3 regions of the Methylobacterium nigriterrae genome follow, and region 1 is predicted to be linked to each of the others. Evidence: predicted binding sites of a transcription regulator. Region 1 holds the regulator's gene; each other region holds the start of a gene.
What was found. Region 1 encodes PhoB, which activates phosphate uptake and scavenging genes when phosphate is short. Its sites were predicted from a motif close to TGTCATNNANCTGTCAT; they were not measured.
Positions count from the first base shown of each region.

Region 2: a site for PhoB is predicted at 2,872-2,888, ahead of WDW90_RS16310 (alkaline phosphatase). Genes of this name have one in related genera too.
Region 3: a site for PhoB is predicted at 2,480-2,496, ahead of ppk2 (polyphosphate kinase 2). Genes of this name have one in related genera too.

Region 1 is NZ_JBAWTG010000020.1:40,860-45,781, forward strand. Features, by position in the region: gene pstA (phosphate ABC transporter permease PstA) at 1-59, shown strand, start outside; gene pstB (phosphate ABC transporter ATP-binding protein PstB) at 104-922, shown strand; gene phoU (phosphate signaling complex protein PhoU) at 990-1,706, shown strand; gene phoB (phosphate regulon transcriptional regulator PhoB) at 1,730-2,431, shown strand; gene WDW90_RS13150 (GcrA family cell cycle regulator) at 2,573-3,127, opposite strand; gene WDW90_RS13155 (patatin-like phospholipase family protein) at 3,554-4,738, shown strand; gene WDW90_RS13160 (TFIIS helical bundle-like domain containing protein) at 4,824-4,922, opposite strand, start outside.
Region 2 is NZ_JBAWTG010000028.1:35,964-40,885, reverse strand. Features, by position in the region: gene WDW90_RS16330 (ribose-phosphate pyrophosphokinase) at 1-39, shown strand, start outside; gene WDW90_RS16325 (lipase family protein) at 144-1,001, shown strand; gene WDW90_RS16320 (DUF1013 domain-containing protein) at 1,192-1,908, shown strand; gene WDW90_RS16315 (hypothetical protein) at 2,023-2,550, shown strand; gene WDW90_RS16310 (alkaline phosphatase) at 3,013-4,922, shown strand, end outside.
Region 3 is NZ_JBAWTG010000027.1:16,054-20,975, forward strand. Features, by position in the region: gene WDW90_RS15805 (carbohydrate porin) at 1-1,345, opposite strand, end outside; gene ppk2 (polyphosphate kinase 2) at 1,517-2,440, opposite strand; gene WDW90_RS15815 (CYTH and CHAD domain-containing protein) at 2,720-4,258, shown strand; gene WDW90_RS15820 (CBS domain-containing protein) at 4,437-4,778, shown strand.

The DNA.
Region 1 (4,922 bases):
CGATCCTCGGCCTGTCGATCCTCGCCCGCCTCGTCATCAAGCCACAGCGGGCGCGCTGAGCCGCGCCCGACCGCCCAGCGACATCCTCGCGAAGGACACCCCGATGAGCGTCGCCCCCGCGATCACCGCCGCCCAGGCCAACGGCCGCAATAAGGCCGACGAGCGCGCGCCCGTGCGCATCGCGGTGAAGGACCTCGACTTCTATTACGGGACCTTCCACGGGCTGAAGGGCATCAACCTCAACTTCCACGACCGGCAGGTGACGGCCCTGATCGGCCCCTCGGGCTGCGGGAAGTCGACGCTGCTGCGCACCTTCAACCGCATCTACAGCCTCTACCCCGAGCAGCGCGCCGAAGGGCAGATCCTGCTCGACGGCCAGAACGTGCTCGACCCCAAGGTCGACCTCAACGAGCTGCGCGCCCGGGTCGGCATGGTGTTCCAGAAGCCGACGCCCTTCCCGATGTCGATCTACGACAACGTCGCCTTCGGGCTCCGCCTCTACGAGCGCCTGCCGAAGGCCGAACTCGACGTGCGCGTCGAGGAATCCCTGCGCAAGGCCGCGCTCTGGGACGAGGTCAAGGACAAGCTCCGGCAGTCCGGCATGGGCCTCTCGGGCGGCCAGCAGCAGCGCCTCTGCATCGCCCGGACGGTCGCCCAGCGCCCGGAGGTGATCCTGTTCGACGAGCCGACCTCGGCGCTGGACCCGATCTCGACGGGGCGCATCGAGGAGCTGATCGAGCAGCTGCGCGACGAGTTCACGATCGCGATCGTGACCCACAACATGCAGCAGGCCGCCCGCATCTCGCAGTTCACGGCCTTCATGTATCTCGGCGAGCTCGTCGAGTTCGGGCCCACCACCCGGATCTTCATGAATCCCGAGAAGCGGCAGACGCAGGACTACATCACCGGCCGCTTCGGCTGAGCCGCCCGCGGGCGCATCCCTCCCTCACCGCGGTCCCGCCCGGCGGGCCGATCGAGGACGCCAGACCATGTCCGAGCACATCGTCACCTCCTACGACACCGACCTCGAGGACCTGCGCCGCTCGATCGCCGAGATGGGGGGCGTCGCCGAGAAGATGATGGCGGATGCGAGCGTCGCCCTCGTGCGCCGCGACACCGCACTCGCCCAGAACGTCATCGCGGCCGACAAGCGCCTCGACGTGCTCCAGCGCGAGATCGAGGAGCGCGCCGTGCTCCTCATCGCCCGCCGCCAGCCGCTCGCCATCGACCTGCGCGAGACGATCTCGGCGATCCGCGTCTCGGGCGACCTCGAGCGCATCGGGGACCTCGCCAAGAACATCGCCAAGCGCGTCGTGGCGATCAGCGATCAGGCCCAGCCGCAGAAGATCGTGCTCGGCGTCCAGCACATGAGCGACCTCGTGCAGGAGCAGCTCAAGGACGTGCTCGACGCCTACGGGGCCCGCGACACCAAGGCCGCCCACGACGTCTGGCAGCGCGACGGCGCCATCGACGCCCTCTACAACTCCCTGTTCCGCGAGCTCCTGACCTACATGATGGAGGACCCGCGCAACATCTCGTTCTGCACGCACCTCCTGTTCTGCGCCAAGAACGTCGAGCGGATCGGCGACCACACCACCAACATCGCCGAGACGATCCACTATCTCGTCACCGGCGTGACCCTGACCGACCGCCCGAAGGACGACGCCTCGAACTACGCCACGATCGCGCCCCGGGCCGGGGCCTGAGGCGATCCGGCTTTGACGAGACCATGAGCACCCGCATCCTGATCGTCGAGGACGAGGAGGCCCTCACGCTCCTCCTCCGCTACAACCTCGAGGCCGAGGGCTACATCGTCGACTCGGCCGTGCGCGGCGACGAGGCCGACCTGCGCCTGCACGAGCAACTGCCCGACCTGATCCTGCTCGACTGGATGCTTCCGGGCCTGTCCGGCATCGAGCTGTGCCGCCGCATCCGGGCGCGCCGCGAGACCGAGCGCCTGCCGATCATCATGCTGACCGCTCGCGGCGAGGAGGGCGACCGCATCCGCGGCCTCGGCACGGGCGCGGACGACTACATCGTCAAGCCGTTCTCGGTGCCGGAACTCCTCGCCCGCGTGCGCGCGCTCCTGCGGCGCGCCAAGCCCGCCCACGTGGCCAGCCTCCTGATCGCGGGCGACATCGAGCTCGACCGGATGAGCCACCGGATCCGCCGCTCGGGCCGCGAGATCCATCTCGGCCCCACCGAGTTCAAGCTCCTCGAGTTCCTGATGCAGAGCCCGGGCCGGGTGTTCTCGCGCGAGCAGCTCCTCGACGGCGTCTGGGGCCACGACGTCTACATCGACGAGCGCACGGTCGACGTCCATGTCGGGCGCCTGCGCAAGGCGATCAACCGCCCGCGCCAGTCCGACCCGATCCGCACCGTGCGCGGCTCCGGCTATTCCTTCGACGAGATGTTCTCAGGCGTCGAGTAGGGCGCGGCCGGACAGGATCGGGCTCGCGTCCCCTCTGCCGTGGGGGACAGGGCGAGGTCCTTCCGGACAGGGCGCATCCCGCGCCCGGTCCGCGTTCCGCGGATTCTCCCGCGCGGGCGAGGCGCGCGGCGCCGGCCGGCCTCAGCGGAAGCCCGCGACCCTCCGGTCCCGCTTGCGCTCGGCGGCGGGCTGGTAGGCGATCTGGGCGTGGTGGCTGCAATAGGGCAGGCCGGTGATGGCGCGGCCGCCGCAGAATCGGAACTCGGGGGTCGTCGGGTCGCCCATCGGCCAGCGGCACATCGATTCGCGCAGATCCATGATCGTGACCCGCTCCGAGACCGCGAGCGGCACCTGGTCGGCGGCCGAGGCCGGCGCCGCGGCCGGCGGGAAATCGGGGGCCGGGCGGTGCGAGGCGATCGCGATCGGCTCGGGCGCGTCGGCGGCGATCTCGGCCACGGTCGCGGCCTCGATCTCGCCCTCGGCCTCGCGCAGGGGCCGCTTGCGGCCGTTCACGGGGGCGCCGGCCACCGGCTTGACCCGGCCGGCGAGACCCAGCCGGTGCACCTTGCCGATGACCGCGTTGCGGGTGACGCCGCCGAGCTGCGCGGCGATCTTGCTGGCGCTCTGGCCGTCTTCCCACAGGCGGCGCAGAAGGTCGACGCGCTCGTCCGTCCAGCTCAGGCTCGCTTCCGTCATCGCCCCCTCCGAACGCTGCGATCACCGCTTCCGCCCCCCGGCGGACCCGACGCGGTTCGGACGCACGAGGCCCAACGCGGCCCGCGTGCGAGCCGCGTCCATGCGGAGCCTGCCGGTGCGAAATCCGTCCGTGTGCGCCACTGGTGATGGCCGCCGCGCGTGTTCCCTGCGGCAACGGTCCGAACCTACAAGAGGCCTCGTGGACGATGCAAGAGTCGACGATCAGACTCGGCCGCCGGGCGTCCGCGGTTTCCACCGGCAATGGCCGCGCCGCGCCGGCCGGCCGCTCACGACGCCGGCGCCTGTGGCGGCCTTGCATCAGCCGATCACCGTCGCGTCAATTGCCGCGCTCGGCCGGGAACGCTAGAATGGCCAAGCTCGTTCGGTTGGGGGTGCAATCGGAAGCTTGAGCGCTGGGACTTGGCGATGGCACGTCGGTTGGATTGGTTGCGCGGCGCCCTCGCGCTCGGGCTGGCGGGTCATCTCGCCGCCTGCTCGTCTATTCCGCGGATTCCCTACACCGCCGAGCAGGCGGCGTACGCGAGCGTGCCGGGCATCCCCGCCGCCCGCGCCTTCGCGGACGCTTCCTCCGAGACCTTCGCCGAGATGGCCGCGCGGCCCGAGGCCAAGCGCCAGGCCTTCAACTATCTCGCCCTGTCGGGCGGCGGCGGCGACGGCGCCTACGGGGCCGGCATCCTGAACGGCTGGACCGCCTCCGGCACCCGGCCGGAATTCTCCCTCGTCTCGGGCGTGAGCACGGGCGCGCTGATCGCGCCCTTCGCGTTCCTCGGGCCGGCCTACGATCCCTACCTCACCGACATCTACACGAGCGGCGTCGCCGCGACGCTGGTGCAGTCGCCGAGCCTCACCAACGTGCTGTTCGGCTCGGGCCTGTTCGGGGACGGCCGCCTGCGCGACCTGATCGGGCGCTACGTCACGCCGGACCTCCTCGCCGCGGTGGCCGAGGAGCACGCCAAGGGCCGGCGCCTCCTCGTGGTGACGACGAACCTCGATTCGCAGCGCGCCGTGATCTGGAACATGGGCGCCATCGCGGCGAGCGGCGCGCCGAACGCGGTCGATCTGTTCCGCGACGTGCTCACCGCCTCGGCCAGCATCCCGGCCGTGTTCCCGCCCCAGCTCATCGACGTGCAGGCGGGCAACAGCGCCTTCCAGGAACTCCATGTCGACGGCTCCGTGGTGACGCCGGTCTTCACCCTGCCGCAATCCTTCCTGCTGCGGGACGGGCGCCTGCGCACGCACGGGCGGGCCAACATCTACGTCGTGATCAACGGGCGCCTCGAGCCGGAATTCGACGTCACCCGGAACAACACCCTGGCGATCGTGGAGCGCTCCTTCACGACGGGCAGCCGGGCCCGCAGCCGCGCGACGCTGGCGACCACCTACGCGTTCACCCGCGCCAACGGGGTCGGCTTCAACCTCACCTACATCGACGAGCGCGCGCCAAACACCACGGCCGCGCGCGGCTTCGACACCGGCTACATGCGCAGCCTCTACCAGGCCGGCTACGAGAAGGCCCGCGCCGGCGCCTTCTGGGAGCACACCGTCCCCGCTTCCCCACTCGTGAAGACGGTCACGGCGGCGGCGCAGTAAGGCCCCCCTTCCCGCCCGCCGCCTGACGCCGAGGCACGGCGCCGTCCGCGAGCGGGCGGGTCCCGTCCGATTGCGAAGGGCTTTCCTACTTGCGCAGGATCTTGGTGACGATCCGGCCGACGAGGTTGCCCGAATCCGCGTTGCGGTCGTCGCGGGTGACGGGGCGGTTCTCGTTGCCGAGGAT
Region 2 (4,922 bases), on a different contig from region 1:
ACCGCCACCGAATCGAGCGTGTCGAGCCTGTTCGACTGAAGGCCGGCGCGGCGGTTCGGCCGCAGGCCGGCCGCATGGGCATTGCGTCCCACCGCCCTATCTCCCGCCCGGGATACGACGGGGAGGGGGGCCCGCCGGGCTTCATGGGCGGCAGCGTCATCATCGGCATCCACGGGCTCGCCAACAAGCCGCCCGAGGAGGAGAAGGCCCGCTGGTGGCGGGCGGCGATCGCGGAAGGCTTCGCCCGCAACGCCGCCGCGGCCGCGGCCGACTTCACGTTCGACTTCGTCTACTGGGCGGACCTGCGCTACGACGAGCCGCTCGCCGGGGGGCGCAACCTCGAACCCTACCGGGCCGTGGACGGGGTCGGCGCCTTCCCGCGCTTCGATCCGGAGGCGGATGCCGGCCGCACCAGCCTGACGGGCCGGCTCTACCGGACGCTCGGCCGGGTCGAGAGCGCCACGGGGCTGACCCTGCTCGACGACGCCATCCTCGAGTACCGGCTCGACGACCTCTGGAACTACCACAAGGACCGGGACTTCCGCGAAGCCGCCCGGTCGCGGCTCGCCGCCTGCCTGGCGCGGCACCGGGGGCGGCGCATCCTCCTCGCCGCCCACTCGATGGGCGCGATCATCGCCTACGATTGCCTGCGCCTGCTCGACCGGGGCGGGCGGGGCGTGCGCGTCGAGCACCTCGTTACCCTGGGGGCGCCGCTCGGCCTCGTCGAGGTGCGGCAGGAGATCGAGGCCGAGCACGGGCAGGCCCGCATGCCGGACAGCGCGCGGGCCTGGACGAACCTCTCCGACCCCGGAGACGTCGCCACGGTGGCGGCCCGGCTCGGCGAGGATTTCGCGCCGAATTCCCGCGGCGCCCGGGCCCTCGACGTGCCGGTGCACAACGCCTATCGCCGCCCGGACGGGGCGCCGAACCGCCACAAATCCTACGGCTACCTGCGCACGCCGGAATTCTCCGAGATCGCGCTCGCCTTCCTCGGCGCCTGAGGGGGCCCGCGTCCGGGACGGGCGGTCGATCCCGATTGCGCGGAAGCCCTTGGAACCTATATAGATGGCATTCCCCTTTTACAGCGTGAGACGGGATGCTCCGGACCCTCGGAAAGCCGGGCCGGAGCCCGCGGACCATCGTCCGCGCGAGCCCCGAGCCCGTCCCCGCCCATTCGTTGGAGTTGCCCCGATGTCCCAGGGTCCGCTGATGCCGAAGGCGACCGCCGTGTGGCTCGTCGAGAACACCTCGCTCGCCTTCGAGCAGATCGCCGACTTCTGCAAGCTGCACCCCCTCGAGGTGAAGGGCATCGCCGACGGCGAGGTGGCGGCAGGCATCAAGGGGCTCGACCCGATCACCACGGGCCAGCTCACCCGCGACGAGATCGAGAAGGCGCAGAAGTCGCCGAGCTACCGCCTTAAGGTCGCCGTGTCGAAGGTGAAGCTGCCCGAGGTGAAGCGCACCACCAAGGGCCCGCGCTACACCCCGCTCTCCCGGCGCCAGGACCGCCCGAACGCGATCCTCTGGCTGCTGCGCAACCATCCCGAGCTGAAGGACGCGCAGGTCATCCGGCTCGTCGGCACCACCAAGTCGACGATCCAGCAGATCCGCGAGCGCACCCACTGGAACTCGGGCTCGCTGCAGCCGATGGACCCGGTGACGCTCGGGCTGTGCACGCAGATCGACCTCGACTTCGAGGTGCAGCGCGCCGCCAAGGACCGCCCCGCCGTGGCGGCCGATGCCGGCGCCTCGCTGCTGCCCGCCGAGGTCTCGACCGCGCCAGAGGCCGGGCACGAGGAGGCCGACGACCATCGCGCCGGCGGCCGCGACGAGCGCCTCGACGCGGATTCGGTCTTCGCCAAGCTCAAGGGCATGCGCCGGACCGACGAGGACGACGAGGAGGCGTAGGCCCGCACCCGACCGGAATCATCCTTCCGGCCTGCCTCGAAATCGAGGGTCGCCACGCGTCCCGCCCTGCGCGATAGTGCAGGCCGCGACGCTGACGACAGGAAGAGACGCCCCATGGCCTCTCCCGGCTGCGACATCGATGCCGGCGCGGTCCGCGGCCCGCCCGGCCCGGCCCCGGCCGACATCGCGGACGGGCTCCGGGCCGCCGCGCCGCCCGAGCCGGTCACGCTCGCCCAGTCGCTGATGATCGAGGCTGGCTGGAGCCCGGCGAATTTCGGGGAGGCGGGGCCGAACCCGCCCTATCTGCGCATCGGCAGCAAGATCCGGGTGACGCTTTCGGAGGTCGAGCCCTGCTTCGCCTCCTTCAACCGCGACCGCGGGCTGTTCCGCTCCAAGGTCTCGATGCTGGAGCACCTGCAGAAATACGATCAGATCATGGTCGACCCGATCGCCTTCGAGGAATGCTTCGGCCCCGGCGAGGGCACCGAGGCGACCTTCCCCTTCGGCTCCTGGCTGACCATCCGGGCCGTCGAGTTCGACGGCCTGAAGCTGTGGGGACGGCGGCACGGCCGCGTGGTGCTGCCGCTGGAGCCGCTCGCGATCGCCTCGGCGGTCTGGCTCAGGAACGCCCCCGCCCACTGAGGCCGGAAGCGGCCGATCCCTTGTCGACTGAGCCGGAAGCGGCCGATCCCTCGACCACTGGGCCGGAAGCGGCCGATCCCTTGTCGACTGAGCCGGGGCGGCCGATCCCTCGTCCGCGAGGCCGGAACCTGCCGCCCATGCCGCGCCGACCGGCGAGGCCCGACGCCGCGCCGGCAGCGGGAACGCGCGTCATTTTGCCCGGCGTCGACGCGGATTAAATGTATATTCAAGACGTGCGGACGCGAATACGCGAGCGCTCGCGGTTTCGGCCGGTCGATCACGGCGATATTCAGATCATCGCCGCGCGGTCTGCCGGCAAAGTTTCATCGGCCCGTCGCAAAACCGGCCCTATCAGCTTTCGGTGGCCCACGCAGATCACGCATCGGCCGCGACAAGACGGGGCGGTCCAGGACGACAACAGGCGCGCCTCGTTCACGCCCGCAACGGAGGCTGCGCGTCGTCATGGCCAATGCAGGACCGATCAAGAACATCGTCATCATGATCGCCGACGGGGCGGGCTTCAACACGCTGGAGGCGACCCGCCTCTACCTGAAGGGCCTGGCCGACGGTGACGCCCGCGCGGGCGCGGCCGGGACGGTGCTGATCGCCGACGGGCCGACCTTCGCGGCGACCGCGCAATCGGTCTATCCGCTCGACACCCGCACCACGCCGGTGCCCGGCGAGACCGGCCTCGCCCAGAACCCGGCGGTGGTCTACGACCCGGTCAGGAACTACGACTTCGCGCGGGTCTCCGGGCTCGATCCGAACGGCCAGCCGCGCGCCTTCGCGGGCTACGAGTGGAACCGCAACACCTATCCGGATTCCGGCAACACCGCCTCGTCGATCGCCACCGGCGACAAGACCTACAACAACGCCATCGACGTCGACGGCAACGGCGCCGAGCTGTACTCGATCGCCGAGCTCGCCAAGCAGCAGGGCAAGGCCACCGGCGTCGTCACCACGGTGCAGTTCAGCGACGCGACCCCCTCGGCAACGGGCGGCGCCCACAACATCAGCCGCGCCAACGCCAACCAGATCGCGCTCGAGATGTTCGGCTCGGGAACGCTCGACGTCATCGCGGGCACCGGCAACCCGGATTACGACGATAACGGCCGCCTGCGCACCGCGCCCGACTACCAGTGGATCGGTGCCGATCTCTGGAACTCGCTGAAGGCCGACACCTACCGCTCGCAGGACGGGGCGAGCTGGGACCTGCTGCAGGACCGCGCCGCGATCCAGGCCGCCGGCACCGGGACGCCGACGGCCGAGCGCCTCGCCATGATCTCGAAGGCGTTCACGAGCAACAACTTCAACCGCTCGGGCGCGGCCGCGCCGAACGCCACCGAGATCCCGTTCAGCGTGCCGCGGCTCGAATCCTCCGCCACCCTCTCGGAACTGTCGCTCGCGGCGCTCAACAAGCTGAACGCCGATCCGGACGGCCTCTACCTGATGATCGAGGGCGGCGCCGTGGACCGCGCCATGCACGCGAACAACCGCGGCCGCATGATCGAGGAGTACATCGACTTCAACAACGCCGTGAAGACGGTCGTCGACTTCATCAACGCGCCGACGAGCCGGGCGACCTTCGAGGACACGCTGCTGATCGTCACCGCCGATCACGACCACCTGTTCTTTGGCCCCGAGGGCGCCACGATCCCCTACCAGCCCGTGCAGCCCGACCGGGACGGGGACGGCGTGCCGGAGGGACTGTTCTTCTCCACCAACCACTCGAACCAGATCATCCCGCTCTTCGCGGCGGGTGCCGGCTCGGCCGGCCTGCCGCAGCTCGCCGACCAGCGCGACTCCTTCACGAACCCGCAGGGCCAGGTGATCGGCAGCGGCCGCGCCTTCACGGACGAGGCGGAACTCGGCAACTACCTGCTCGCGCAGGCGCGCCTCGGCGCCACGGCGGTGAGCGAGGGCAACGACAATTTGATCGGCTCGGAGGCCGGCGACAGCCTCGACGGCAACGACGTGATCGACGGGCGCGGCGGCAACGACACGCTGAACGGCGGGGCCGGCAACGACGTCATCAGCGGCGGCACCGGCGACGACGTGATCACGGGCGGGACCGGCAACGACACCGTGCTGTTCAACGTCTCGACGGACGGGGCCGACCGGACGAATCTCGGCGAGGGCAGCGACCGCGCCGACATCTCGGCCGCGGCGCCCGGGCAGGTCCGTCTGACCTTCACCTCGGCCGAGGTCGGCAACGGCAACGCCAATGACGGGCAGACCGGCGCCAACCAGGACGGCGGCCTCGCCGTCCGCCTGCAGGCGGAGGGCGCCGGCGACGCGCTGACCGGGCCCGTCAGCCGCTTCGACGACGAGGGCATCACCTTCGTGGCCGCCACCACCGGCCTCACCTTCGA
Region 3 (4,922 bases), on a different contig from region 1:
TGCTGCGCCGAGGACGCGGCCCATCGCCGAGGGCGGCCGCCTCGACGTCGAGTCGGTGCGCGGCACGCGCGATGCGGGCGTAGCCCACTGCCAACCCCATCGTGTCGTCCGAGCGACCGGGGAAGAGGCCTCGGTAGGCGATGCCGCCATCCAGGTAGAGATCGATCAGGTTGCGGTCGCCCGGCGAGCCCGAAGCGCGCAGGAACACGCTGGCGCCGTCATTCGGGTCATTCGGTTCGCGGTAGATAGTCTGGTCGATCAGGCCGTAGACGCCACTGTCACCGCGCAGCCGACGGCCGAGGCCCGAACTCGCCGGGTCAGCCAGGGAGCGCCCATTCGTGTCATGGCCGAGCGCGTTGAACCGGCCGAAATGATGCCAGCCGCCCAGCGTCACCGTGCCGGGCTCACCCTTGGCGCCCGGCTCGATGTTGTAGGCGTAGGACACCTCCGCGATCGCGAGCGCCGGATCAGACAAGGGGAAGCGGGTGCCAGTGCGGTTGCGCCGCTGGGGATCGGGCTCGCGCCCGAACCGGTCGGGCCCGCCTGGATCACCGTCGTAGAGGCCGGCCTGGAACGACAGATTGGCGCTGGGCACAACCTTCACGCGCACGCCCGGCGAGGCGAGCGGATAAGAGGGACCGCCACCCTGGATATCGGTCGCCAGAATTGCGGGCCAGCCGAACGACCCGTTGGTGAACAGGATACCGGTCTGGCTCACCATGTACTCGGTGTCGGTGGCGAGCTGTCCAACGCGCACGGCGACGCGGCCATCGAACAGGCTCTGCTCGAACCACAGCTCGTTGAGGCGGGTGGACGACAGGGCCTCGATGTCGCTAACGGTCAGCAGATTGCCGACGAAGGAGCGCGACGCGCCGGTGCCGTGGATCTGGTAGAAGGTCGTGTGAAGCGCTCCACCCTGCCAGCCTGCCAGGATATCAAGGTCGACGTCGACATCGACATCCACCAGCCCGAGCGTCGCGGTGCCTCGCCACATGCCACCGCGCACGGTGTGAACGGCTTCAGTAAAGTAGATCAAGTCGTAGTTGATGCCGCGCGTGCGCAGGAAGGCTCGGAACCCGCCCGGATCTCCGGCCGGTCCCAGCAGCTCCTCGATCGAGGTCGTCACCTCCGCCGAGCGCCGAGCCGAGAAAACCGGCTGAGCGACAGAGGTCTGAGGATCGCCGCCCGCGCCCGCGTCGGAGCCGATGGCTACCCCCTCGGCGGCGACGCGCGTGGCCTCGCTGAGAACGTCAAGCGTCGGTTGCGCAATGGCCGCGGAGCTCGACGCAAGCAGTGCTGCAAGCCCAACGTATCGCCGTCCTAACGCGCAGAAGCTGCGTGGCATCCTGGCGTCTGCACCCCTCATGTCAGTTCTGCGCGCCCAGCCATGAAAACTCAGGATGCTCCTGTCATGCCTGCAGCGTCACGGCTCTTCGGGATGTGGAAAAAGAGCCTGTGGGGTGGAGCCGGCGGCGCATCCGCTGACCACCCATCTCATGCGCGTCGCCCGACCTTCTCAGTAACGGGACGGCACGTACATCTCGGCCGGGACCGGCCCGCGTACGTAGTCGGCGTGGCGCTCACGCGGCGGCAGCTGGACGGGTGGGTGTTCGACCTCCCCGTAGGGGATCTGTTCCAAGAGGTGGCTGATACAGTTCAGGCGCGCGCTCTTCTTGTTCACGGCCTCGACCACCCACCAGGGCGCCTCGGGGATGTGGGTGCGCGCCAGCATGTCCTCCTTCGCCTTCGTGTAATCTTCCCAGCGGCGGCGCGATTCAACGTCCATCGGCGAGAGCTTCCACTGCTTGAGTGGATCCTCGATCCGCATGCGGAAGCGAAGTTCCTGCTCGGCATCCGTGATCGAGAACCAGTACTTCAGCAGCACGATGCCCGAGCGCACCAGCATGCGCTCGAACTCTGGCACCGAGCGGAAGAACTCCTCGACATCGGCCTCGCTGCAGAAGCCCATGACCCGCTCGACACCGGTTCGGTTGTACCAGGAGCGGTCGAACAGCACGATCTCGCCGCAAGCCGGCAGGTGGGCGACGTAGCGCTGGAAGTACCACTGGCTGCGCTCGCGCTCGCTTGGGGCGGGCAGGGCGGCCACCCGGCAGACGCGTGGGTTGAGGCGCTGAGTGACGCGCTTAATCACGCCGCCCTTGCCGGCCGAGTCGCGGCCTTCAAACAGCACCACCACCCGCAGCTTCCGGTCCTGTATCCAGTCCTGAAGCTGCACCAGCTCGTGCTGCAGCCGCAGCAGCTCGCGGAAGTAGATCTTGCGGCTCAGGCCATCCGGTCGCGCCTCGTCGGAACGCGCCTCAAGACGCTCCAGGCGCTCATCTTCGAGCTCCAGCTCGAACTCCTCGTCGTAGCTGTCGGCGAGCTCGCGGCGGATCGCCTCAATGTCGGCATCGTGAGGCGTGCGTTCGTCAGGCATCATCGTCACCACCTCGAAGGTGCATGGAGGGTCGGTGATAGGATCAGGCTTCCATGACAAGCCTGAGAAGCATGGGCCAACTTGCCGGACTCGGTCGGCGCTATCGAAGCTCTCCGCCTGCCATGTCCCTGTCTATGCTCTTCGGTGCCGCCAGGATCCCTACCTTGTGATGGAACGCGCTCGGGTTTGATCCGGAGCCTCCCTCGGCGCGTTGCTGATCCGAAACCGCAGCGCGCACCAGTGTGGGCGTGTTGTGGCCATCATGGCAGCAGGAAGGACTGGATGACCGGACCGCGCGAGATTGAGCTGAAGCTGGAATGCGAGCCCTCCGACCTCACCACGTTGCAGAGCCACCCGCTCCTGCAGGAGGCTTCCGAGCAGGGCGAGGCGGATCTGGAATCGGTTTACTTCGACACGACCGACCAGAGCCTGCGCCAGGCCGGGCTCGGGCTGCGGGTGCGCCGGAGCGGCGAGCGCTTCATCCAGACCCTCAAGGCCGGGGGTGATGGCCTCTTCGACCGGCCCGAATGGGAGCAGGAGGTTGCCGGTCCGCAGCCGGACCTCGGGGTCTTGGCCGACACGCCCCTCGCCAAGGTGCTCGCCCGCAAGGACGCCCTGCAGCCTCTGTTCACCACCGCCGTGACGCGGCGCAGGTACCTGGTCGAGCAGGGCCGATCCCGCATCGAGGTTGCCCTCGACACAGGCCGGATCACGGCGCCGGTTGCGGGCGACAGGACCATTCCGATCTGCGAGGTGGAGCTGGAGCTGAAGGACGGCGTGGCCGGCGACGTGTTCGCCCTGGCCCATGCGGTCGCCTCTCTCATCCCGCTACGCCTTGGGGTCCGCAGCAAGGCCGAGCGCGGCTACGTGCTGGCTTCAAGCGAACTCGACCGTGTGCGCAAGGCCGAGCCTGTGCCGCTGCGCGAGGACATGAGCGCGGCCGAGGCGTTCCAGGCCGTGTCACATGCCTGCTTGCGCCACATGCGGCTGAACGAAGACATTCTGCTGCTGGGCCGCGACGCGAACGCCCTGCATCAGGTGCGCGTCGCGATCCGGCGATTGCGCTCGGCCTTCTCGCTGTTCGGAGACCTCATCGACGATCCGCAAGGTGCCCGCCTCCGGGTTGAGCTGAAGCGGATGACGGAGCCGCTGGGCCATGCCCGCAACCTCGACGTCTTCCTTGCCACCACGCTGCCGGCAGAGCGCGAGCGGCACCCGGACGAGCCCGGGCTGCTCAACCTGGAGACGCAGCTCGAAGGCCGGCGCACACAAGCCTACGAGTCCATCCGGACGCTGCTGCAGTCGGCGGAATGGCGCGCGCTGCTGCTCGATCTCGTCGGCTGGATCAACGCCGGCCCCTGGCTCGGAGACGAGGCCGAAGAGCGTGTGACACTGCGCGAGGAGGCCGCACGTGAGTTTGCGGCGCGTGAACTCGATCGACGCCGACGTCAGGTGAAGCGGCGCGGCCGCGATCTCGACGTACTCAGCCCAGTGGACCGGCACCAAGTACGCATCGCCGCCAAAAAATTGCGCTACGGGGCCGAGTTCTTCGCCGGTCTCTACCCGGCCAAGAAGGCGGTGAAGCGTCACGTCACCTTCGTCAAAGCGCTCTCCGAGCTGCAGGATCACCTCGGTGCCCTCAACGACATCGCCACGGGCCATGAGGTCGTGCGGAACATCGCGGGGGAGCATGCGGGTGCCTCGGCCCTGTTCGCGGCAGGCATCACGGCCGCCGACCTTGAGGCACGCACGCGCAAGCTCCTGGCGGCCGCCGCCGACGCACACAAGGATCTGGTCGATGCCAAGCCGTTCTGGCGGTAGCTGACCGGCTCTCCCACCATATGACCGTTTCGTGAACCTCCCGACGCGCCTGCCGATTATCCTGGCACTGCGTCAGTGGAGGTCGGTCATGATCATCCGTAGCGTTGGTGAACTAGTGCGTGGTCGGTCCCTCCACGCCATCGACGTTGCGGCCACAGTTACAGAGGTGTGCCGGAGGTTGCGCGAGCATCACGTCGGCGCGCTCGCCGTCACGGAGGGGGGCGGCCTCATCGGCATCATCAGCGAGCGCGACGTGATCGCCCGGGTCATCGCGGTCGAGCTGGACCCGCAACTCACGCCGGTCCGGGCTGTGATGACATCAGATCCGCAGACGATCGACGTCGAGGAATGCTTGGCCGACGCGCTCCAGAAGATGCTCGACGGCCACTTCCGGCACCTGCCCGTGATGCAGGAGGCGCAGGTCATGGGCATGATCTCCATGCGGGACATCCCGACCGAGTACCGGCTCATGCGCCAGCGCTACGAGCAAATGCGAGCTCAGGACGAAGTTGCGGGATAGCTCTCAGTCTGTTCAAGCAACTAACAGACGAGGCGCATGTTTCGAGATATACAGTAAGATCCCACTTGGTCGCATCGTGCCCAAATACAGCACATAATGATATTTTCGTGGCAATAGCTCCTTGACGCAATAAGCTGTGGCTCT